Regions from separate parts of the Pseudomonas sp. B1-22 genome, predicted to be linked through region 1. Evidence: riboswitches for the same ligand, from Rfam matches in the RefSeq annotation. Region 1 holds a riboswitch; each other region holds the start of a gene.

Region 1 (7,525 bases):
GGCGTCAGGGGTACGCGCTGGAAGCGGCCCGCGCGGCGCTGGCGTTCGCTTTCGAGCGCCTGGGGCTGGAGGAAGTGGTGGCCTTCACCGTGCCGGCCAACCTGCCGTCGCAAGGCCTGATGCAGCGCCTGGGCATGCAGCGTGACGAGGCCGGCGACTTCGAGCATCCGCGCCTGCCGGAAGGTCATGCACTGCGTCGGCACGTGCTCTACCGGATTCGTCGCCCATGAAGTCTGAAGACGGCGTGCGCGCCTACCACTCGCTCAGCTGCCACCGCCCGGAGCGCTTCGCTCCCGGCCCTGGCCAGCTGGACTGGGCGACCCAGCCGGCGCCGTTCCGCCGTTATGCCGACACGCGCCTCATCGAGTTGCTGCATCGGCCGCAGGAGGAGTCACCGGGCTACGACGAAGCGTTCGCCGGCCCCATCGGCAGGCCGGCGCCGCTGAATCTGCACAGTGTTTCGCAGTTGCTCTACGACAGCCTGGCGATCTCGGCCTGGAAGGAGGCCGGCGGCAATCGCTGGGCGCTGCGGGTCAACCCCTCCAGCGGCAACCTTCACCCGACCGAAGCCTATATGCTGCTGCCTCCCGGGGCTGTGGATAACGTCGCGCTGCTGGCGCACTACAGCGCTGATGAGCATGTGCTGGAAGTGCGCGCCGAGCTGCCGGCGCCGCTGGCCAAACAACTGAACGATGCCTTGCCCTCCGGCGGTTTCCTGCTGGCACTGGCGAGCATTCCCTGGCGCGAGGCCTGGAAGTACGGCGAGCGCGCCTATCGCTATTGCAATCACGACCTCGGCCACGCGCTGGCCTGCCTCGGCATCGCCGCGGCGATCCAGGGCTGGGAGGTGCGCCTGTTGCGCGGTGTTGCCGAAGCGCGACTGGATGTGCTGGTCGGCCTCGACCGCGAAGGCTTCAGCGAACACGAGTTCGCCGATGCGCTGCTGTGGATCGGCCCGGCACAATCCGACGAATTCCCGCTGCCCAGTGACCTGATCAAGGGGCTGGCCGAGCTGCCGTTGGCCGGCACGCCCAATCGCCTCTCGCGGGATTACCGGCACTGGCCGGAGCTGGAGCGGGTGCACCAGCTGTGTCGCGCGCCCGCGCTGCCGGCTCGCGACTGGTCAACGCCGAAAACCGAATCCGTGGTGGAGAACCCCGGTCTGCCGCTGCGCCCGATCCTGCATCGGCGGCGCAGCGCGCAATCCATGGGCGGCCGCAGCGGCATTCATGCCGAACTGCTGTATGCCTGGCTGCGCCGCCTGATGCCGGAAAATTCGCCGGTGCCGTTCGCCTGCACCGGCGAGCCGGCGCGCATTGACCTGCTGCTCTTCGTCCACCGCGTCCAGGACCTGGCGCCGGGGCTCTACTGGCTGGGCCGCAGCGGTCGGGAGCCGGGCGGCTTGCGCGAAGACTTCCAGTGGCAGCCGGTCCGCGAGTCGGGCCTGCCGTTGTATCGCCTGCTGGAAGGGGATGCGCGCGGCCTGTCGGCCTTCCTCTCCTGCGGGCAGGACATCGCCAGCGATGGCTGTGCCGCCTTCGCCATGCTCGCCGATCTCGATGCTGCCCTGGCCGAAGGTGCCTGGACTTATCCGCGCCTTTACTGGGAGGCCGGGCAGGTCGGCCAGTTGCTCTATCTGGAGGCCGAAGCGGCGGGCCTGTCGGGCACCGGCATCGGCTGCTATTTCGACCCGGCGCTGGACGAATTGCTCGGCGGCGGTCCGGACTGCCCGGTCAGCCTCTATCATTTCACCATCGGCCGCGCGGTATGGGATGAACGCCTCACCAGCCTTCCCGCTTATCCGTCGCCACGCCGACTCCCACTTCAGCAAGACCGCAATTGAGGAAATAAAGCGCATGACCCAGATCCTGGACAACCTGGTGGCTCTGCTGAGCCTGGAGCAGATCGAAGAGAACCTGTTCCGCGGCATGAGCCAGGAACTCGGGTTCCGCCAGCTGTACGGCGGGCAGGTGCTCGGCCAGGCGCTCTCGGCGGCCAGCCAGACGGTGGACCCGGAGCGCCACGTGCACTCGATGCACGGCTACTTCCTGCGCCCGGGGGACGCGAGCAAACCGGTCGTCTACCAGGTCGACCGCGTGCGCGATGGCGGCACCTTCAGCACCCGCCGCGTCACCGCGATCCAGAAGGGCCAGCCGATCTTCGCCCTGAGCACCTCGTTCCAGACCGACGAGGGAGGCTTCGAGCACCAGATCAGCATGCCCGACGTGGTCGGCCCGGAAAACCTGCCCACCGACACCGAACTCAAGCGGCGCAGCGCCGAGCAGTTCCCCGAGCTGATCCGCGACAAGCTGCTGTACCCCAAGCCCATCGAGATCCGCCCGGTCACCCAGAACGATCCTTACGACCCGCTGGTCGGCGAGCCGATCAAGTACCTCTGGCTGCGCGCCGACGGCAAGCTGCCGGACGTGCCGGCGCTGCACAAGTACATCCTCGCCTACGCCTCGGACTTCGGCTTCCTCACCACCTCGCTGCTGCCCCACGGCCGCTCGGTGTGGCAGAAGGACATGCAGGTCGCCACCATCGACCATTCCGTGTGGTTCCACCGCGACCTGCGCGCGGACGAGTGGCTGCTCTACGCTATCGACAGTCCGTGGGCCGGCAACGGCCGTGGCTTCGTGCGCGGCAGCGTGTTCAACCGTGACGGCCAGCTGGTGGCTTCGGCGACCCAGGAAGGCCTGATCCGCCACCGCGAGGACTGGTCGTGAGACTCGACGAAATCCGCCACTGGGTGTTCGACATGGACGGCACCCTGACCCTGGCGGTGCACGATTTCCCGGCGATCAAGCGGGCCCTGGGGATTCCCCAGGAGCACGACATCCTCTCGCACCTTGCGGCATTGCCAGAGGACGAGGCGGCGGCCAAGCATGCCTGGCTGCTGGAGCACGAACGCGAGCTGGCGGTGGCCTCCACCGCCGCGCCCGGTGCGGTGGCGCTGGTGCGCGCGCTGCATGGCGTGGGCTATCGACTGGGCATCCTGACCCGCAATGCCCATGAACTGGCATTGATCACTCTGGAGGCCATCGGCATTGGCGATTGCTTCGCCACCGAGGACGTTCTCGGCCGTGGCGAGGCCGATCCGAAGCCCAGCCCGGACGGCTTGCTGCGTTTGGCGGCGCGCTGGGACGTGGCGCCGCAGCGGATGCTGATGGTCGGCGACTACCGCTTCGACCTCGACTGCGCCCGCGCGGCCGGGGCGCACAGTGCGCTGGTGAACCTGGCAGAGAACCCCTGGCCGGAGCTGACCGACTGGCACGCGCAGGATTGCGCGGAGCTGGGGCGGATGGCGGGCGTTCTGGTGTAGGCCCGGATACCGATATCCCCTGTAGGAGCGCCCCATGGGCGCGAATCGCGGGCATGGCCCGCTCCTACAGGTTGAGTCCGGTGTCATGTTGTTGGGCTATCGGCGGATAACCTGTTCCAGGTTTGCGCCCTACGGTTAACGACTTCCGCGCCATTGTTCCCCGTAGGAGCGCCCCATGGGCGCGATTCGCGGGCATGGCCCGCTCCTACAGATGTTGGATATTGCGTAGGAGCGGACTCCGTCCGCGATCGGTATCCGGCCGCGCCGGATCATCGCGGATAAATCCGCTCCTACGCGCGGGCCGGGCTTCGGAGCACCCTTCGGAGTCCCGGCGTGGAGCCTTACAGCTCCGGCGTCCAGGTCACCGCCAGCAGCGCGGTGCGGCCCGGCTCCTGGTACGGGCGCGCTTCACCCATGAAGTCCATCGGACTGGTCGGCCGCAGGTAGTCGCCCAGGGTGTAGTCGCGGTCCAGTGCGTTATCCAGCTTCAGGTCGAAGCGCAGTTCGTTGCTGGCCAGCCAGCTGGTGCGCAGGTCGAGCACGCCGTAGCCGGCGAGTTCGCGGGTGTTGGCCGCGTCGTCGTAGCGCTGGCTGACCGCGCGCCAGGAACCGCCGACGCCGTAGGCGCCGAACTGGCGGTCGAGGTCCAGGCTCAGGGTGCGGCGCGCGCGGTAGGGCAGGGTGTGGCCGGTGTCGCGGTCGCGCGGGTCGATCAGGCTCAGGCCCAGGTTGGCCTGCCAGCCTAGTACCTCGCGGGCGACGCTGGCCTCGAAGCCGTCGATGCGCGCCTTGGCGATGTTCTCCGGCTGGTTGCTGGCGCTGTCCCAGGCGATCAGGTCGTCGACTTCGGTGCGGTACAGCGAGGCCTCCAGCTGGGTGCCGGAGAAGTCGCCGCGCCATTGCAACTCGTAGGTCTTTGACGTCTCGGCCTTGAGGTTGGGGTTGCCCGCGCCGGGGTAGTAGAGGTCGCTGAAGGTCGGTGCGCGGAAGCCTTCGCCGTAGCTGGCGATCCAGCTCTGGTGGTCGCCCACCGGCAGGCTGAAGGCGGCGTTCCAGCTGTTCTGGGTGCCGTAGGCCTGGTTGTCGTCGTGGCGCAGGCCGAGCTCGGTACCGAAGGATTCGCCCTTGAAGCTGTGCTGGGCGAAGACGGCGTGGTTCTCGCGACTGTCTTCGGCGAACACGGTGCTGCCGTCGACCTTGTCTTCATACCAGTCGGCGCCCAGCGCCAGTTGGTTGGCCGCGTCCAGCTGTAGGCGGTTGATCCAGCTCGCCGAGTGGCGGGTGGTTTCCAGGGAACCGTTGTTCCAGCTGTCGGCGGCGCCCACGGCCTTGTTGCGGTCGAAGCTGCGGCCCAGCTCCAGGCGGCTGCCCCAGATGTCGGTCAGCTGGCCGTCGAGGTAGGCGCTGTAGCTGCTGACGCGGAACTCGTCGCGGGGAGAACCCGGCTCGAAGTTGTAGGCGTCGTCGTACTCGTTCTTGCCGCGCTGGTCGTTGAGGTTCAGGCCGGCTTTCCAGTCCTCGTTGAGGCGGTGGTTGAGGTTCAGGTGCACGGCCTTGTTGCGCTGGGCGTCGTCGTCGCTGTCGGCGCCGACGTTGTCGCTGGTGCGGTCCCAGCCATCGCTCTCGTCGAGACTGCCACCCAGGCTGTAGGTGGTGCGCTCATCGCCGCCGGAGAGGTTCACGCTGCGCTCGAAGGTGCCGTGGCTGCCGGCGGCAAGGCGCACTTCCGGGTGCAGCCCGGCTTCGCCGTGGCGGGTGAATATCTGGATCACGCCGCCGATGGCATCGGCGCCGTACAGCGAGGAGCGCGGACCGCGGGTCACTTCCACGCGCTCGATGTTGTCGATGCTCAGGTAGTCCAGGCGGGCGATGCCGCTGCTGGCCGAGGCGATGCGCTGGCCGTCGACCAGCACCAGGGTCTGCGCGGTGCTGGTGCCGCGCACGGAATACGAGATTACGCCGCCGGAGCTGCCGATCTGTACGCCGGGCACGCGCTTGAGCAGCTCGGGCACGCTGCGCACCTGCAACTGCTCGATCTCCTTGCGGGTGAACACGCTGTTGGCGGACGTCGCCTGGATGCGCGGCTGGGCCTGGCGGCCGGAGGTGATCACCAGCGCCGGCATGGCATAGATATCGCCAGTCGGAACGCTGGCGTCGGCCAAGGCCAGGCCGGGCAGCAGGCCGGTGGCCAGGGCGAGTCGGGTCAGTTTCATGGAACGTCCTCAAAAGCGGGCGGATGACTTTCGAGGAGGGCGTGGCAAGGGCGGCAGACCGCACTTGACGGTGCGGCCCTCCGCAACACCTGTCGGGGCGTACGAGGGCGGTCTCCGGGCTGCCGACGCTCACGCCTGCGGCCTTCCCATGCGGATGCACAGTGGCGGTTCGCAGCGCGGCAGGCCGGGGCCTGCGGTCGGTTACCGTTGCGGGGGCAGCGCAGGTCTTTCACCTGCTTCCCGTTACCTCGAACGAAAACGGGCGCACCTTACTCAGGTGCGCCCGTCACTGGCAATACTCCGGGAGAGGCATGCGCTCAGCGGTTGCCGAGCGCCTCCAGGCGAGCGCTCACCGAGCGTTCGATGCCGGTGGCGTCAAGACCACACTCGGCGAGCATCTGCGCCGGCTTGGCATGCTCGACGTAGTAGTCCGGCAGGCCCAGGTGCAGGACTGGCTGCAGGATGTTTTCGCGGGCGAGGAACTCGCTGACGGCGGCGCCGGCGCCACCCATCACCGCGTTTTCCTCGAGGGTCACCAGCAGTTCGTGGCTGGCGGCCAACTGGCGCACCAGTGCCTCGTCCAGCGGCTTGACGAAGCGCATGTCGGCGACCGTGGCGTCGAACTGCTCGGCGACCTTCAGCGCTTCCGCCAATTGCACGCCGAACACCAGGAAGGCGACCTTGCCGGCCTTGCCTTCGCGGCGCAGCACGCCCTTGCCGATCTCCACCGGTTCCAGCGCCGCCTCGATGGTGGCGTTGGGGCCGGTGCCACGCGGGTAGCGCACCGCCGCCGGGCCTTCGAAGTGATGGCCGGTGGTGAGCAGCTTGCGCAGTTCGTTCTCGTCGCTGGGGGTCATCACCAGCATGCCGGGGATGCAGCGCAGGTAGGAGAGGTCGAAGCTGCCGGCGTGGGTCGGGCCGTCTTCACCCACCAGACCGGCGCGGTCGATGGCGAACAGCACGTCGAGGTTCTGCACCGCGACGTCGTGGATCAGCTGGTCGTAGCCGCGCTGCAGGAAGGTGGAGTAGATCGCCACCACCGGCTTGGCGCCGTCGCAGGCCATGCCGGCCGCCAGGGTCACGGCGTGCTGCTCGGCGATGGCGACGTCGAAGTAACGGTCCGGGAACTTGTCGGCGAAGGCCACCAGGTCGGAGCCTTCCTTCATCGCCGGGGTGATGCCGACCAGGCGCGGGTCCTGGGCTGCCATGTCGCACAGCCACTGGCCGAACACGCTGGAGTACTTGGGTCCGGACGGCTTCTTCGGTTCCGCCGGGGCCTTGATCGGCTCCAGCTTGGTGATGGCGTGGTAGCCGATCGGGTCGACCTCGGCCGGGCCGAAGCCCTTGCCCTTCTTGGTCACCACATGGAGGAACTGCGGGCCGTCCAGGTCGCGCATGTTGCGCAGGGTGGCGATCAGGGTCGGCAGGTCATGGCCGTCGATGGGGCCGACGTAGTTCCAGCCCAGCTCTTCGAACAGGGTACCGGGGACCAGCATGCCCTTGGCGTGTTCCTCGACCTTGCGCGCGATCTCCCAGGCGCCGGGCAGGCGCGAGAGGATCTTCTTGCTGCCCTCGCGCATGCTCGAATAGGTGCGGCTGGAGATGATCTTGGCCAGGTAATTGGAAAGGCCGCCCACATTCTTGGAGATCGACATGTCGTTGTCGTTGAGGACCACCAGCATGTTGGCCTTCACGTCCGACGCGTGGTTGAGCGCCTCGAAGGCCATGCCGGCGGTCATTGCGCCGTCGCCGATCACCGCCACCGACTTGCGGCCCGAGCCCTGCATGCGCGCGGCGATGGCCATGCCGAGGGCGGCGCTGATGGAGGTGCTGGAGTGGCCGACGCCGAAGGTGTCGTACTCGCTCTCCGAGCGGCGGGGGAAGGCGGCCAGGCCGTCCTTCTGGCGCAGGGTGCCCATGCGCTCGCGGCGGCCGGTGAGGATCTTGTGCGGGTAGGCCTGATGGCCCACGTCCCACACCAGCCGGTCGT
Region 2 (7,525 bases), 110 kb from region 1:
CGCAGGACTTCATCCTGCTCTCGGCGATCCTGATCATCGCCGCCTTCGGCCTGTTCTTCATCACGGTGTTCGCCGGCCGCGTCTGGTGCGGCTACACCTGCCCGCAGAGCGTGTGGACCTGGATCTTCATGTGGGCCGAGCAGGTCACCGAGGGCGACCGCAACCAGCGCATGAAGCGCGACGCCGGCCCGGCCAGCGCCGAGAAGGTGCTGCGCAAGAGCGCCAAGCACGGCCTCTGGCTGCTGATGAGCCTGGTCACGGCGATCACCTTCATCGGCTACTTCACCCCGGTGCGCCCGCTGGTGGCGGACCTGTTCACCCTGAAGCTGGATCTGGAAAGCACCTTCTGGGTCGCCTTCTTCGCCGCCGCCACCTACGCCAATGCCGGCTGGCTGCGCGAGCAGGTGTGCATCCACATGTGCCCGTACTCGCGCTTCCAGAGCGTGATGTTCGACAAGGACACCCTGATCATTTCCTACGACGCGGCGCGCGGTGAGTCCCGCGGTGCGCGCAAGAAGGACGCCGATCCCAAGGCCCTGGGCCTGGGCGACTGCATCGACTGCCAGCAGTGCGTGCAGGTCTGCCCCACCGGCATCGACATCCGCGACGGCCTGCAGATAGCCTGCATCGGCTGCGCCGCCTGCGTCGACGCCTGCGACTCGGTGATGGACAAGATGGGCTATGACCGCGGCCTGGTGCGCTACACCTCCGAGCGCGCGCTGGAAGGCGGCAAGACCCACCTGCTGCGCCCGCGCCTGGTCGGCTACGCGGCGGTGCTGCTGGTGATGATCGGCGCCTTCGTCTGGGCACTGGAAGCACGGCCGCTGATCAACCTCGACGTGGCCCGCGACCGCGGCCTGTTCCGCGAGAACGCCGCCGGCGAGATCGAGAACATCTACAACCTCAAGCTGATCAACAAGACCCAGCAGCCGCAGCACTACCACCTGAGCCTCGCCGACGGCGCCGGCTACCGCCTGCAGGGCGTGCCGGAACTGACGCTGCAGCCGGGCGAGATCCGCGACTTCGCCGTCTCGGTCGCCAGCCTGGCACAGGGCAGCGCCGGTGGGTCGGTACCGCTGCACTTCAGGGTCAGTGACGGCAACGAGACCCTCGACGCCGCCAGCACCTTCGTCTCGCCGAGGCGCTGAACATGGCCAGGGAGCTTGGCGTGACCTCGGCGCAGCGCCTAGAGTGGGCGGATTCTTCCGCCCCCCAGGCCGCCGTGCAGGACAAGATGAAGCGCTACGAGAAATTCGCCGATGAAATCGCCGGCCTGATCCGCAGCGGCGTGCTAGCCCCCGGCCAGAAAGTCCCCTCGGTGCGCCACGCCAGCCGCACCTACGGGGTCAGCGCCTCCACGGTATTCCAGGCCTATTACCTGCTGGAGGATCGCGGGCTGATCGTCGCTCGCGCACGCTCGGGCTACTTCGTCCGTGAGCACGTGCAGCGCGCCCTGGCCGAGCCGGACATCGCCCGCCACGACGCGCAGACCACCGAGGTGGACGTCAGCGAACTGGTGTTCTCAGTGCTCAGCTCGATCAAGGACCCGGACACCGTGCCCTTCGGCTCGGCCTTCCCGGCGCCGGAGCTGTTCCCCCTGCCGCGCCTGGCGCGCTCCATGGCCCACGCCGTGCGCGACATGGACCCGCGCTCGGTGGTCGCCGACCTCGCCCCCGGCAGCCACGCGCTGCGCCGGCAGATCGCCCTGCGCTACATGGTCGGCGGCATGCCGCTGCCGGTGGAGGAACTGGTGGTGACCAACGGCGCGCTGGAAGCGCTGAACCTCTGCCTGCAGGTGGTTACCCAGCCGGGAGACCTGGTGGCCATCGAGGCGCCGGCCTTCTACGCCAGCCTGCAGGTGCTGGAACGCCTGAAACTCAAGGCGGTGGAAATCCCCGTGCACCCGCGCGAAGGCATCGATCTGGATGTGCTGACCGACAGCCTCGCGCGCCTGCCGATCAAGGCCTGCTGGTTCATGAGCAACTTCCAGAACCCGCTGGGCGCGAGCATGGCCGAGGACAAGAAACGCGCCCTCGCCGCCCTGCTGGCCCGGCACCAGGTGCCGCTGATCGAGGACGACGTCTACGCCGAACTGTACTTCGCCGCCCAGGCGCCCAAGCCGGTGAAGGCCTTCGACAGCGAAGGGCTGGTGATGCACTGCAGTTCCTTCTCCAAGAGCCTGGCGCCGGGCTACCGGGTCGGCTGGGTCGCCGGCGGGCGCTACGCCGAGCAGATCGAGCGGCTCAAGCTGATGACCAGCCTGTCCGCCTCGGTGCCGGCCCAGGCGGCCATCGCCGACTATCTGCAGCATGGCGGCTACGACCGCCACCTGCGCAAGCTGCGCCACGCCCTGGAAAGCCAGCAGCACGCGATGCTCGCCGCCGTGGCCCGGCACTTCCCCGCCGCCACCCGCGTCACCCGCCCCAGCGGCGGCTACTTCCTGTGGCTGGAACTGCCCGAGCACATCGACGCGCTCAAGCTGTTCCAGCTCGCTCATGCCCAGGGCATCAGCCTCGCGCCGGGACCGATCTTCTCCGCCACCAGACGCTTCGGCCACTGCCTGCGCCTGAACTATGGCCATCCGTGGACAACCCGTAGCGAACAGGCCATGGAAACCCTCGGGCGGATCATTCACTCCTTGTAGGGCAAGTGCTGAAGAACTGATCCGCACATTCGGAAACCTTCTGTACCTGTGCGGCAAGTTGTCGCAGGAATAGTCTGTCAGGCAGGAACCCGGACGAGGGAAGCTGCCATGGATACGGAAGGCCTGATGATCCTGCTGACGGTGTGCGCCGCGCTTGGCGTGCACCTGTGGGTGCGCTGGTACCTGCGGCGCGGGATGCTGCCGCGCTCGGATGAGTGGCGGGCCTGAGCCATTCTTCGTAGGAGCGGGCCATGCCCGCGATCGCGCCCATGGGGCGCTCCTACAAGGACATTCCCCTACGGGCGATACAGATGCGCATGCCCCGCGCTGTACAGCGACGAATCGGCAAACCCCTCCGCTCCCAGCACCTTGCCCACCAGGATCAGCGCCGTGCGCCGGAAGCCCTTGGCCTCCGCCTTGGGCAGGATGTCGCCGAGGGTACCGGTGACCTGGTCCTGGTCCGGCCAGCTGGCGCGATGGATCACCGCGATGGGGCAATCAGCGCCGTAGTGCGGCAGCAGCTCGGCGATGATGTGCGCCAGCTGGCCGACGCCGAGATGGATCGCCAGGGTCGCGCGGTGCTGCGCCAGCTCCGCCAGAGACTCGCCTTCAGGCATCCGCGTCTTGCTCGCATAGCGGGTGAGGATCAGGGTCTGGGAAATGTCGGGCAGGGTGAGCTCACAACCGAGGATCGCCGCGCAGGCCGACGTGGCGGTGACGCCGGGAATGATCTCGTAGGGAATGCCGCTCTCGCGCAGATGGCGAATCTGCTCGCCGATGGCGCCATATAGCGACGGGTCGCCCGAGTGCACACGCGCCACGTCCTTGCCCTCGGCGTGGGCCTGCGCCAGCAACGCGACTATCTCGTCCAGATGCAACTCGGCGGTATTCACCACACGCTCGGCGCTGTGCCCGTCCAGCACCGCCGGCGGCACCAGCGAGCCAGCGTAGAGGATCACCGGGCACGAGCGGATCAGCCGCTGCCCCTTGACCGTGATGAGTTCGGGATCGCCGGGGCCGGCGCCGATGAAGTAGACCGTCATGGCTGCTCCTGTCCGGATTCGACGGGGATGAAGGCCAGCGCACAGGTGGCGTGCTCGCTGCGGCGCTTGCCCACCAGCAGGCGCGCGGAGGCGCCGCCCTGGGCTTCGGCCTGCAATAACGCAGCGGCTTCGGCGATGCTGGCGCTGCCAGTAGCCGCGCGCACCCCTTCCGAGGGCTGGTCCAGGTGCTTCTCGCAGGCCGCCAGTTGCTGCGGTGTGAACAGCACCAGCGGCAAGTCGAGGGCCGCAGCCAAGGCGGTCAAACCCTCTTCGTCAGCCTTCAGCGTGGCGCTCGCCAGCGCCGTGAGGTTCGACTCATCGAGCCCGGCTTCTGCCAGGGTGTCCTGCAGCAGCGCACGTAGCTCATCGAGCGGGCAGCCCCGGCGGCAACCGAGGCCGGCAACCAGCGTCATCGTCACTCTCCTTGAATGAAAAACCCCGCAGTCGGCCGTGCCGGCTGCGGGGTCGAGCATAGCGGTGAATCAGGCCGAGGGGGCGAAACGACGGAACAGCCAGGCGGCTACCAGGCCCAGGGCCGCCCAGAACACCGCGTTGGTGACCAGCGACGCGACGATGAATTCATGGGCCAGGCTCTCCGGCGCGAGGCTGGAATGCACTTCCGGTTGCGGTGCACCGATCACATGGGGCACCACCAGCAGCGCGAGGCCGACGCCACGCAGCAGCCAGTTGCGGCTGAACACCAGCAGCGCGAGACCGGCGGCGGTGGACGCGGCGGTGCCGATCCACCAGGTCTGCCGCAGGGCGAGGTCCGCCGCCGCGGTGCCGGGGACTTCCGGCGGCAGACCGAGGGACGGCGCCAGGGTGAACACGGCGAAACCGGCCAGGCCCCACAGCAGGCCTTCGGAGGTCTTGCCCGGCTCGCGCAGGGTGAACAGGCCGGCCAGCATCAGCGCGAAACCCACCGCGACCACCAGGTTGCCGCCGGTGGTGGAGAGGATGCGTTGCCAGCCGTCTTCCGGCTCCCAGGCTTCCGAGTCATGGTGATGTCCGGCGACGGCACCTTCGGCGTGCTCGTGGCTGTGCTCCTCGACCAGCACGGCGGCCGGCTCGGACTTCTCGTAGGTTTCCGCCTTGAGGATCAGCGGGTAGACCCACAGCAGCTGGACCACGGTCAGCACCAGCGCCGCGATCAGACCGGCGAAACCGGCGGTCTGGGCGATACGTTTGATCATTTTTCCTTTCCTTTTCCTTCTCCGAGCTCTGGGGTCACTCGAGCCAGGCAAAGCGATGCCACGACCGTCTCGTACGAGCAGTCAGAGGCGCATCGACTCGACCGCGCCTACGCGCAGCCGACAGAGGTCAATGGCAGGGGAAACCGGCGCTATGACGAGTATCGTGGGCGGCGTTATGCACCGCTTCCAGATGCGAGAAACCGGCGAAATACACCAGCAGCGCACCGAGCAGGCTGGCGCCGACGGCCAGGGCGATGCGCTTGGAAAGGGGGATGGAAGTGCTCGACGCCTGTTGCGCCAGGATGCTGCTGGACATGAACGTTCCCTCTGAAACTTGAGTAGAGAACGCAGAGGTTGAACGCATTCGAACGCGCCGGATCGGTCGCGCCACGGCCTGCGCCCGCCCACCGCGGGTTTGCCAAAAACGAAGGATTCCAGGCCGGTCTCCGGGCTTGCGATGTCGGCCGATGCGGCCGGGCGGGTCAGCCTTCCCATGCGCGAGCACAGTGGCTACCGATGACCCTTCAATCGCTTACCGTTGCGGGGGCAGCGCCGGACTTGTCCTTGCGGACGCACCGGCTTCCCGTTTCACCTCGCGCACGACGGCGCGAGACACCTGAAACCGCGCTAGCTGACCACGAAGCCCCGCGAGCGTCAACCGCGCGGCAACCGATCCCCGGCGATTGACCGCCCCGTCATCGCTGCGTAGCCTTCTGCCCTTCGAGGTTCTCCGGCACTGGCCGGAGCTAAGAGGGAACGTGGAAATCTTCGGATGCGCCACGGCTGCCCCCGCAACTGTGAACAGCCTGTTCTTTCACACGCCACTGCCGACTACGGCGGGAAGGCGAAAGGACAATCAAGGGCTGTGAGCCAGGAGACCTGCCTCGTGACTGGTTTTCGATCTGCTGCGCGTCGGCTCTGCTGCGTTGGAAGATCGCCGTGGACTGCTCAGTGACTACAGTCAACTCCGCGTCCCCGGCGATCCTCCGCCTTGCCTGGCTCTAGCTCGCGAGATCCAGAACGAGTTCGTTATCAACAGACAACCGGGCGGGGTGATCCGGTGGCGACCTTCGTTGCGCGGCGAACCCGTGCGCGCGCCCTTCATCCGCCTTCAAACTTTCGCTTGCGAGGCGCGCATGAAAACCCTGGCCAAACTCCCCGTCACCATCGTCACCGGCTTCCTCGGTGCCGGTAAGACCACCCTGCTCCGCCACATGCTCGATAACGCCGAAGGCCGCCGTATCGCGGTGATCGTCAACGAATTCGGCGAGCTGGGCATCGACGGCGAAATCCTCAAGCAGTGCTCCATCGGGTGCAGCGAAGAAGAAGCGGTCGGCCGCGTCTTCGAACTGGCCAACGGCTGCCTGTGCTGCACCGTGCAGGAAGAATTCTTCCCGGTGATGCGCGAGCTGGTGGCGCGCCGCGGCGACCTCGACCAGATCCTCATCGAGACCTCCGGCCTGGCCCTGCCCAAGCCGCTGGTGCAGGCCTTCCAGTGGCCGGAAATCCGCAACGCCTGCACCGTGGACGCGGTGATCACCGTGGTCGACAGCCCCGCCGTGGCCGCCGGCACCTTCGCCGCCCACCCCGAGCAGGTGGACGAGCAGCGCAAGCAGGACGCGAACCTGGACCACGAATCGCCGCTGCACGAACTCTTCGAAGACCAGCTGGCCAGCGCCGACCTGGTGGTGCTGAACAAGGCCGACCTGCTGGATGCCGAAGCGCTGGCCCGTGTGCGCGCCGAAGTCGCCGAGGAACTGCCGCCGGCGGTGAAGATCGTCGAGGCCAACTCCGGCCAGCTGCCACTCTCGGTGCTGCTGGGCCTGAACGCCGAGGCCGAGCTGCACATCGACAGCCGCCCCACTCATCACGACCACGAAGGCCATGAAGACCACGATCACGACGAGTTCGACTCCTTCCACGTCGACCTGCCGGAAGTGGAAGAGCGCGCCCTGCTCGACGCGCTGAATGCACTGGTCGAGCGTCACGCCGTGCTGCGCATCAAGGGCTTCGTCGCCATCCCCGGCAAGCCCATGCGCCTGCTGGTGCAGGGCGTCGGCAAGCGCTTCGACAAGCACTTCGACCGCGCCTGGCGCAGCGATGAAACCCGCGGCACCCGCCTGGTGGTGATTGGCCAGGAACTGGACCAGGCCACCATCGCCAACGAACTGCGTACCGCCCTCTCTTGATCGTGTAGGAGCGAGCTTGCTCGCGAACCTGGCCCCGCTGCGGAGGTTGGTTCGCGAGCAAGCTCGCTCCTACGAAGAGCCACCACCGAGCACGCCCATGCACCTGCTGCGCACCCAACCCGGCGGCTTCGTCCCCGACGACGGCATCGCCCACCTGGCCCAGACGCCCGCCGAGCTGGTGATCCTCTGCAGCGGCGATTCGCACCTGGCACTGCTCGCCGAGGCGGCGCGCGAGTTGCCGGAGGACTACCCGAGCCTGCGCCTGGCCAACCCCATGCAGTTGCAGAACCACGCCTCGGTGGACCTCTACGTCGACGAGGTGCTGCAGCACGCCAAGGTCATCCTGATCTCGGTGCACGGTGGCGTCGGCTACTGGCGCTACGGCATGGAGCAACTGGCGGCGCTGGCCGAGCGCGGCGCCACGCTGATCGCGGTGCCCGGCGACGACAAGCCCGA
Region 3 (7,525 bases), on a different contig from region 1:
CGCTGCATGCGCGAACGGTGGCGTTCGTCCTTTTCCGGGGATTCGCTCATCGGTCTCTCTCCTCTCAAAGGGCCTGGTAGCGCACGCCGAAGAGTACGGCGCGGCCGGGCTGTTCATAGCCCAGGGTGGTCTGGTAGTCGGCGTCGAACAGGTTGCTCAGGCGAGCTTGCAGGCGCCATTCCGGGTTCAGTTGGTATTCGCCGCGCAGGTCCAGCGTAGCGAAACCGCCCAGGCGATTGCGGTTGGCCAGGTCGTCGTAGCGATGGCCCTCGGCATGCAGGCTGGCGCCCAGGCTCAGCGCGTCGAAGCGCCGGCCGAGGTCCAGGTTGAACAATTGCCGGGCACGGCGCGGCAGGTCGTTGCCACGGCTGCCGCTGGCACGGCTTTCCGGGTCGAGCAGGCTGGCATTGGCGTTCCACACCCAGTCGTGCCACTGGCTGCCCAATTGCAATTCGATGCCGCGTATGCGCGCCTGGTCGATGTTGTCCGGAGCGCGCAAAGCCGAGTCGTAGGCGATCAGGTCGTCGATCATGGTGCGGTACAGGTTCACCGCCCAATGCCCCCAATCGTGGCGACCATCCACGCCAACTTCCAGGCTGCGCGAGGTTTCCGCGTCCAGGTCGGGGTTGCCGTAGCCGGGGTAATAGAGTTCGTTGAAGGTCGGCGCCTTGAAGGCCGTGCCGTAGCTGGCGAAAGCGCGCACGGCGTCGGTCAGCGCATAGCCCCAGGCGAGGTTGCCGGTGTTGCGGCTGCCGAACTGCTGGTTGTCGTCGTGGCGCAGGCTCAGTTGCCAGTCATGGCGCCCTACGCTGCCCAGGTACTGGGCGAAGGTGCCGCGGTTGTCGCGGGAGGTCACCGCGTAGTCGGTGGAGCTGCTCAGCTCGTCCTGCTGCCAGTCGTAGCCCAGGGTCAGGGTCTGGCCTGGGGCGAGGTCCAGGTCGTTCTGCCAGGACGCGGTGTCGCGGCGGCTGTCGAAGCGCGAGTAGAAGGCGCCGTCCTGATAGGCGTCGGAGTCGTCCTCGCTGCGCCCGGCGGACAGGCTTACCCGCCAGGGCTCCAGTGGGACGAAGCGCGCACGGCCGCCGATCACCCGCTGCACGCCATCGTTGTAGGCATCGAAGCCCTGGGTGCGGCGGCTGTTCACCGTGTCGAAGTCATTGTGGAAGTCGGTCTGCAACAGGCTGCCGTCCAGCTCCAGGCCGCTGTCGAAACGGTAGCCCGCACGCAGGGAACCCGAGAGGTTGCGGTAGCCGTCGCTGTCCGGCTCGTGGCCGTTGGCGCCGTTGGCCTTGGCATCGATGCCGGCGGTGTCCAGGCTCGACACGCCGAGGGCAAACCAGCCGCGCCCATTGCCGGCCGAGGCTCCGGCGCTGCCTTCGTAGGTGCTCTGGCTGCCCGCGCCAGCGTAGGCCCAGGGCTTGAAGCCCTGCTCCACAGCCTGGCGGGTGAAGATCTGGATTACCCCGCCGATGGCCTCGGAGCCATACAGGCTGGAGCGCGGCCCGCGCACCACTTCGATGCGCTCGACCAGCTCCACCGGCAGGTCCTGCAGCGACGCACCGCCGGAGGACACCGAACCGGCCTTGACGCCATCGATCAGCACCAGCACATGGTCGGATTCGCTACCGCGCATGTAGAGATTGGTGGCCTTGCCGGGGCCGCCGTTGCTGCTCAGGGAGATGCCCGGCAGGCGCCGCAGCAAGTCGGGCACCGACTGTGCCTGGACGCGTTCGATATCGGCACGGTCCAGCACGCTCACCGAGGCGAGGCTCTGCCCGGCGGGTTGTTCGGTGCGGGTGGCCGTCACCAGCTGGTCGTCGAGCGCCAGCGGCGTTTCACCGGCCGCCAGGCCGATACAGGAGAAGCCGCCCAGCGCCAGCGCCGTCGGCCAATAGAGGTAATGCTTCACGTGAACTCACTCCGCCGCTCTCACCCGCGCGGCTCTGACCCGAAAGGGCAGGCGGAGGACGGGAACGCCCCGGCAGCACAGGCCGGCCGGAGCGATCGGCAGCGCCTCCCGCGATGCCATGGCGTGCAGCAGGCCGGTCTCCGGGCTTGCGAGTGGGGCCGTGACAGGCTCCGGAAACCGCGCCTTCCCATGCCGATGGCACAGTGGCGAAATGCGGCTCGATGCTCGCTTACCGTTGCGGGGGCAGCGCCGGAATGGTCGAACCCTGAGGTCCGAATTCACCGGCTTCCCTGTTTCACCCCCGACTCACGCCGGGGGCACCTGAAGCAGGCGCGCAGCTTAGAGGCTCGCGGCCTGGGGCGTCAATTGAACAGACTGTCGCGGCCGTCGCCAAGGCCCGATCCAGAGCGCCCAAAAGGAGAAACACAAGTCCAGTGGAGGCACGGCAGAAACTCGCTAGAATGCGAGACATGACGACGACTGCACAGCCCGGCCAGCTCCAGCTCGATCCCCAATCCAGCCCATCGCTGATGCGCGTCAGCGGCGACTGGACGCTGGCGCATTTCAGTAGCCTGGAATCCCAGGTCGCCAACGTACGCCACGGCGACCAACCCGCCGAGCTGGACTTCAGCGGCCTGGGCGCCCTGGATACCGCCGGTGCGGCGCTGCTCGCCGACGTCATCGGCGGCGCGCGCATGGGCCAGCTCGAACAGATCACCCACAACCTGCCCGCCGAGCGCCTGGCGCTGCTGCGCGCCGTGGGCGGCGCCATCACCCAGTGCCGGCTGGACGAACGCAAGCCGCCGCCGGGCAATGCCATCGTCGACATCCTCGAACGCATCGGCATCGCCACCATCGCCGTGCGCGGCCATGTGGTCGGCATGCTCGGCTTCATCGGCCTGACCCTGCAGACCCTGGCACGCACGCTGCTGCGCCCGCGCCGCTGGCGGCTCACCTCGCTGGCCGCGCACATGGAGCAGACCGGCCTGGACGCCGTGCCCATCGTCGCCCTGCTCACCTTCATGGTCGGCGCGGTGGTGGCCTTCCTCGGCGCCACGGTGCTGAAGAAGTTCGGCGCGGCGATCTACACCGTCGACCTGGTCGGCTTCGCCTTCCTCCGCGAGTTCGGCGTGCTGCTCACCGCCATCCTCCTCGCCGGCCGCACCGCCAGCGCCTTCACCGCGCAGATCGGCTCGATGAAGGCCAATCAGGAGATCGACGCGATCCAGGCCCAGGGCATGGACCCGGTCGAGCTGCTGGTGCTGCCACGGGTGCTCGCCCTGCTGTTCACCCTGCCGCTGCTGACCTTCCTGGCCATGATGTCCGGCATCTTCGGCGGCGGCGTGGTCTGCGCCCTGAGCCTGGACATCTCGCCGCGCATGTTCCTCTACATGCTGCAGAACGACATCGCCGTGCAGCACTTCCTGGTCGGCATCGTCAAAGCCCCGGTGTTCGCCTTCCTCATTGCCGTGATCGGCTGCCTGGAAGGCTTCCGCGTCAGCGGCAGCGCGCAGTCGGTGGGCGAGCACACCACCTCCAGCGTGGTCCAGTCGATCTTCGTGGTGATCCTGCTGGATGCGGTGTTCGCCCTGTTCTTCATGGAGATGGGCTGGTGAGCGAACCGATCATCGTCGTCCGCGACCTGGCCAACCGCTTCGACAGCCATGCCGTGCACGAGCACCTCGACCTCGACGTGATGAAGGGCGAAATCCTCGGCGTGGTCGGCGGCTCGGGTACCGGCAAGTCCGTGCTGTTGCGCAGCATCATCGGCCTGCGCCAGCCCAGCGAAGGCCGCGTGGAAGTCTTCGGCCAGAACCTGCTGGAGCTGCCGCCGCCGAAACGCTCGAAGCTGGAACGCCGCTTCGGCGTGCTGTTCCAGAACGGCGCGCTGTTCTCCTCGCTGACCGTCAGCGAGAACATCTGCCTGCCGCTGATCGAGCACGCCGGCTTGTCGCGCAGCGATGCCGAGTTCATGGCCAAGGTGAAGATATCGCTGGCCGGCCTGCCGCCGGACGCCGGTGCCAAGTACCCGGCCGAACTCTCCGGCGGCATGGTCAAGCGCGCCGCCCTGGCCCGCGCCCTGGCGCTGGATCCGGACATCCTGTTCCTCGACGAACCCACCGCCGGCCTCGACCCCATTGGCGCGGCGGCCTTCGACCAACTCATCCTGACCCTGCGCGACGCCTTCGGCCTCACCGTGTTCCTGGTCACCCACGACTTGGACACCCTCTACACCATCTGCGACCGAGTCGCCGTGCTCTCGCAGAAGCGCGTGCTGGTGGTGGGGCCGCTGGAACAGGTAGCCGAGACCAACGACGCGTGGGTGCAGGACTACTTCCACGGCCCCCGGGGCCGCGCCGCGCTGCAGGCCACCGAGCACCTGCGGGAGGAAAGCTGAATGGAAACCCGTGCCCATCACGTGCTGATCGGCCTGTTCACCCTGCTCGTCTCGATTGGCGCGCTGCTATTCGCCCTGTGGCTGGCGCAGTCGAGCAACGACCAGAAGTTCAAGTACTACGACGTGATCTTCAACGAAGCGGTGAGCGGCCTCTCCGAAGGCGGCTCCGTGCAGTACAGCGGCATCCGCGTGGGCGACGTGGTGTCCCTGCGCCTGGACCCGAACGACCCGAGCAAGGTCAGTGCGCGCATCCGCGTCTACGAAAGCACGCCGATCCGCGAAGACACCCGCGCCAAGCTGGCACTCACCGGCGTCACCGGCCAGGCCATCATCCAGCTCTCCAGCACCGCCCAGAACAGCCCGCCACTGGTGAGCAAGGACGGCAGCATCCCGGTGATCAAGACCATCCCTTCGCCATTGGCCAAGTTCCTGGCCAATGGCGGAGACATTGCCGAAAACATCAACAACCTGCTCACCAACACAAGCCGCCTGTTCTCCCAGGAAAACGTCGACCACATCAGCCGAACCCTCGATCACATCGACCAGGCCACCAGCGTGATTGCCGAACAGCGCGACGACATCCGCCAGACCGTCAAGCAGCTGGCCGCCGCCAGCGAGCAGGCACGCATCACCCTGGCCAACGCCAGCGCACTGCTTGAACGCGCCAACCAGACTCTCGGCAGCCGTGGCCCGGCCATCCTCGACGACACCCAGAAGACCCTGGCCGCTCTGCGCGCCAGCAGCGAGCGGGTCGAGCAATTGCTCAACAACAACTACGACTCGGTGAACGGCGGCCTCAATGGACTGGGCGAAATCGGCCCGGCGGTGCGCGAGCTGCGCTCCACCCTGGAGGACCTGCGCGGCGTCACCCGCCGCCTGCAGGAAAACCCCGCCGGCTACCTGCTCGGCCGCGAACGCAACAAGGAGTTCCAGCCATGACCGCCCTACCCCGCCTGCTCGGCGTCGCCGCCCTGCTCGGACTGCTCAGCGCCTGCTCGATCCTCCCGGAAGCGGAAACCCCGGACTTCTACCTGCTGCCGGCGGCCCAGCAGCCGACACACAGCAGCGCCACGCTGGACTGGTCGCTGCGGGTCAGCGCGCCCAGCGCGAGCCTCGCGCTGGACAGCAACCGCATCGCGGTGATCCCCCAAGGCAACCAGATCAGCAGCTACCAAGGGGCACGTTGGGCCAACCGCGCCCCCGGACTGCTGCGCGACCGCCTGCTCGACGCCTTCACCGCCAACGGCAGCATCCACGCCCTGAGCAGCGACGAATCCAGCCTGCAGGCCGACCTCGACCTCACCGGCGAACTGCGCGCCTTCCAGAGCGAGTACCAGGGCGGCAAACCGGTCGTACACATCCGCTACGAAGCGCGCCTGGTGCGCACCCTCGGCCAGCGCATCGTTGCCTCGCGCAGCTTCGAGGTCCGCCAGCCGGTGGACGGCAAACAGGTCGCGGAAGTGGTCAGCGCCTTCGGCAAAGCCAGCGACCAGCTCGCCGCGCAGGTGGTGGAGTGGACGTTGCAGCAGGGGCAGGCGCAGAAGATCGCGCAGCCAGCCAAGCCCGGCCAATGATCCCGGCCCGAGCTAGCGGGCCTTCATCACAGGTTTCGCCTACCGGGAGCAGGCCGCGCCTTCACTTGTGGCAATGGTAGGGGCTCTCGCCCTCCAGCTCCTGGTCGTTATCCACGTCGTGGATCGTCACGATGGCCTTGGGGTACACCGAGCAGAGGGAATTGCGCACGGTGTAGATGCCGCTGCCGTGGGCGAGGAACTTGCCCTTGCCCAGGGCATTGCCCGCTTCGTCGTGGGCGCTGAGTTCGTAGTTGCCGGTCATGGTGATGCAGCCACCCAGGGCCAGCAGGGACAGTACGGGGAGCAGGTATTTCATGGCATCTCCTTGCTACGCGATGCGCCTGTGGGTGGCGCGTCCGTCATTCCCTGACGGTTTCGCGAAAGCGGGCTGGTGATTCGAACGACCGCCGGTGGCTGGCGGTGGGGATTCGACCCAGATTCAGCGACGCAGTTCAGCCAGCGGACCCTCCGATGTTGTCGGAGAGTCCAAAAGCTGAATGCCGTCTCAGCGCTTGCCCATCGAGCGGCGAGAACCGCGCGGATGCGGCGGGCGGTATTCCGCCTTGTCGCGCGCCTTGCGGTGCTGATAAGCAGTGCTCGCCTGCTTCTGTGCCGCCAGGGCAGCCTTGGCGAGCTCAGTCAGGGACAGGGTGGTGGAGTCTTGAGCGTTTTCCGCGCTGTCGTCGCGGGGCGGCTGCTGAGAGGAAGTCATGGGTAAAAGGTTCTGCAAGAGATTGGAACGGCACACATGATAGCCGATCTCGCCGGCCTGCGGCTCATGCCGGCACCTCGGCAAGACGAGCGCCCGGCTGGCCGAGGGCTTCGTCGAAGCGCAGCAGGCGGCCGGCATTGCCCAATACCAGCAGGGTGCTGAGGTTGTGCAGGATGGCCGCGATCATTGCGCCGGCGGCGCCCAGCAGGCCGAAAGCGGCGGCGGCGACGATGGCCAGGGTCCAGCCCAGGCCGATAAGCACGTTGACCTGCAGGGTGCTGCGGCACTGACGACTCAGGCGCACGCAGGTCCCCAATCGACGAAGATCGCTGCCGATCAGCACGATGTCCGCCGAAGCCAGGGCGATATCCGCCCCACCGGCGCCCATCGCCACACCGACCACGCCGGCCTTGAGCGCCAGCGAATCGTTGATGCCATCGCCCACCACCAGCGGGCGGAAGCCCTTGCGGATTTCCTCGTTGACCCGGGTGAGCTTGTCTTCCGGCAGCGCCTGGGCCACCACGCTGTCGATGCCCACTTCGCGGGCCAGCGAATCGGCCACGCTCTGGCGGTCTCCGGTGAGCAGCAGTTGCCGGCCGATCCCCAATTCCCGCAGGTCGGCCACGGCGTGAGTAGCCTCCGGGCGCACGCTGTCGGCCAGCAGCAGCCAGGCGCGGAAACGACCGCCGAGGGACAGCCCGGCAATGGGGCCGTCGTGGTCCGGCACCGCCGGTGTCGAGATTCCCAGGCGAGCGAACAGCTCCGGTCGGCCGAGGGCGGCCTCGCCCTGCTCCGTCTTGGCAACCACACCTAGGCCTTGCCGCTCGTGGATATCGGCCAGCGGGTGATGCGCATCGTGCGGCGCCAGCGAAGCCAGTGCACGGCTGACCGGGTGGCTGCTGGCGGCGCCAAGGCTGGCGGCCAACCGCTCG

The links. Region 1 has a riboswitch for cobalamin ahead of ACQ5BL_RS24105 (TonB-dependent receptor domain-containing protein). Riboswitches for the same ligand answer to the same signal wherever they lie in the genome.
Region 2: linked by a shared signal. The riboswitch ahead of ACQ5BL_RS24665 (CbtB domain-containing protein) and the one ahead of ACQ5BL_RS24105 (TonB-dependent receptor domain-containing protein) in region 1 are both predicted to bind cobalamin.
Region 3: linked by a shared signal. The riboswitch ahead of btuB (TonB-dependent vitamin B12 receptor) and the one ahead of ACQ5BL_RS24105 (TonB-dependent receptor domain-containing protein) in region 1 are both predicted to bind cobalamin.

The regions. Positions count from the first base shown of each region.
Region 1 is NZ_JBCHVH010000006.1:467,767-475,291, reverse strand. Features, by position in the region: gene ACQ5BL_RS24125 (GNAT family N-acetyltransferase) at 1-230, shown strand, start outside; gene ACQ5BL_RS24120 (SagB/ThcOx family dehydrogenase) at 227-1,843, shown strand; gene tesB (acyl-CoA thioesterase II) at 1,857-2,726, shown strand; gene ACQ5BL_RS24110 (HAD family hydrolase) at 2,723-3,322, shown strand; gene ACQ5BL_RS24105 (TonB-dependent receptor domain-containing protein) at 3,664-5,535, opposite strand; cobalamin riboswitch at 5,628-5,811, opposite strand; gene dxs (1-deoxy-D-xylulose-5-phosphate synthase) at 5,853-7,525, opposite strand, start outside.
Region 2 is NZ_JBCHVH010000006.1:573,774-581,298, forward strand. Features, by position in the region: gene ccoG (cytochrome c oxidase accessory protein CcoG) at 1-1,148, shown strand, start outside; gene mapR (GntR family transcriptional regulator MpaR) at 1,235-2,644, shown strand; gene cobM (precorrin-4 C(11)-methyltransferase) at 2,941-3,687, opposite strand; gene ACQ5BL_RS24655 (cobalamin biosynthesis protein) at 3,684-4,100, opposite strand; gene ACQ5BL_RS24660 (CbtA family protein) at 4,170-4,880, opposite strand; gene ACQ5BL_RS24665 (CbtB domain-containing protein) at 5,008-5,196, opposite strand; cobalamin riboswitch at 5,301-5,515, opposite strand; cobalamin riboswitch at 5,587-5,781, shown strand; gene cobW (cobalamin biosynthesis protein CobW) at 6,017-7,069, shown strand; gene cobN (cobaltochelatase subunit CobN) at 7,167-7,525, shown strand, end outside.
Region 3 is NZ_JBCHVH010000001.1:299,265-306,789, reverse strand. Features, by position in the region: gene cobO (cob(I)yrinic acid a,c-diamide adenosyltransferase) at 1-50, opposite strand, end outside; gene btuB (TonB-dependent vitamin B12 receptor) at 65-1,909, opposite strand; cobalamin riboswitch at 2,024-2,249, opposite strand; gene ACQ5BL_RS01430 (ABC transporter permease) at 2,380-3,525, shown strand; gene ACQ5BL_RS01425 (ABC transporter ATP-binding protein) at 3,522-4,307, shown strand; gene ACQ5BL_RS01420 (MlaD family protein) at 4,308-5,246, shown strand; gene ACQ5BL_RS01415 (ABC-type transport auxiliary lipoprotein family protein) at 5,243-5,881, shown strand; gene ACQ5BL_RS01410 (hypothetical protein) at 5,943-6,197, opposite strand; gene ACQ5BL_RS01405 (hypothetical protein) at 6,387-6,593, opposite strand; gene ACQ5BL_RS01400 (heavy metal translocating P-type ATPase) at 6,658-7,525, opposite strand, start outside.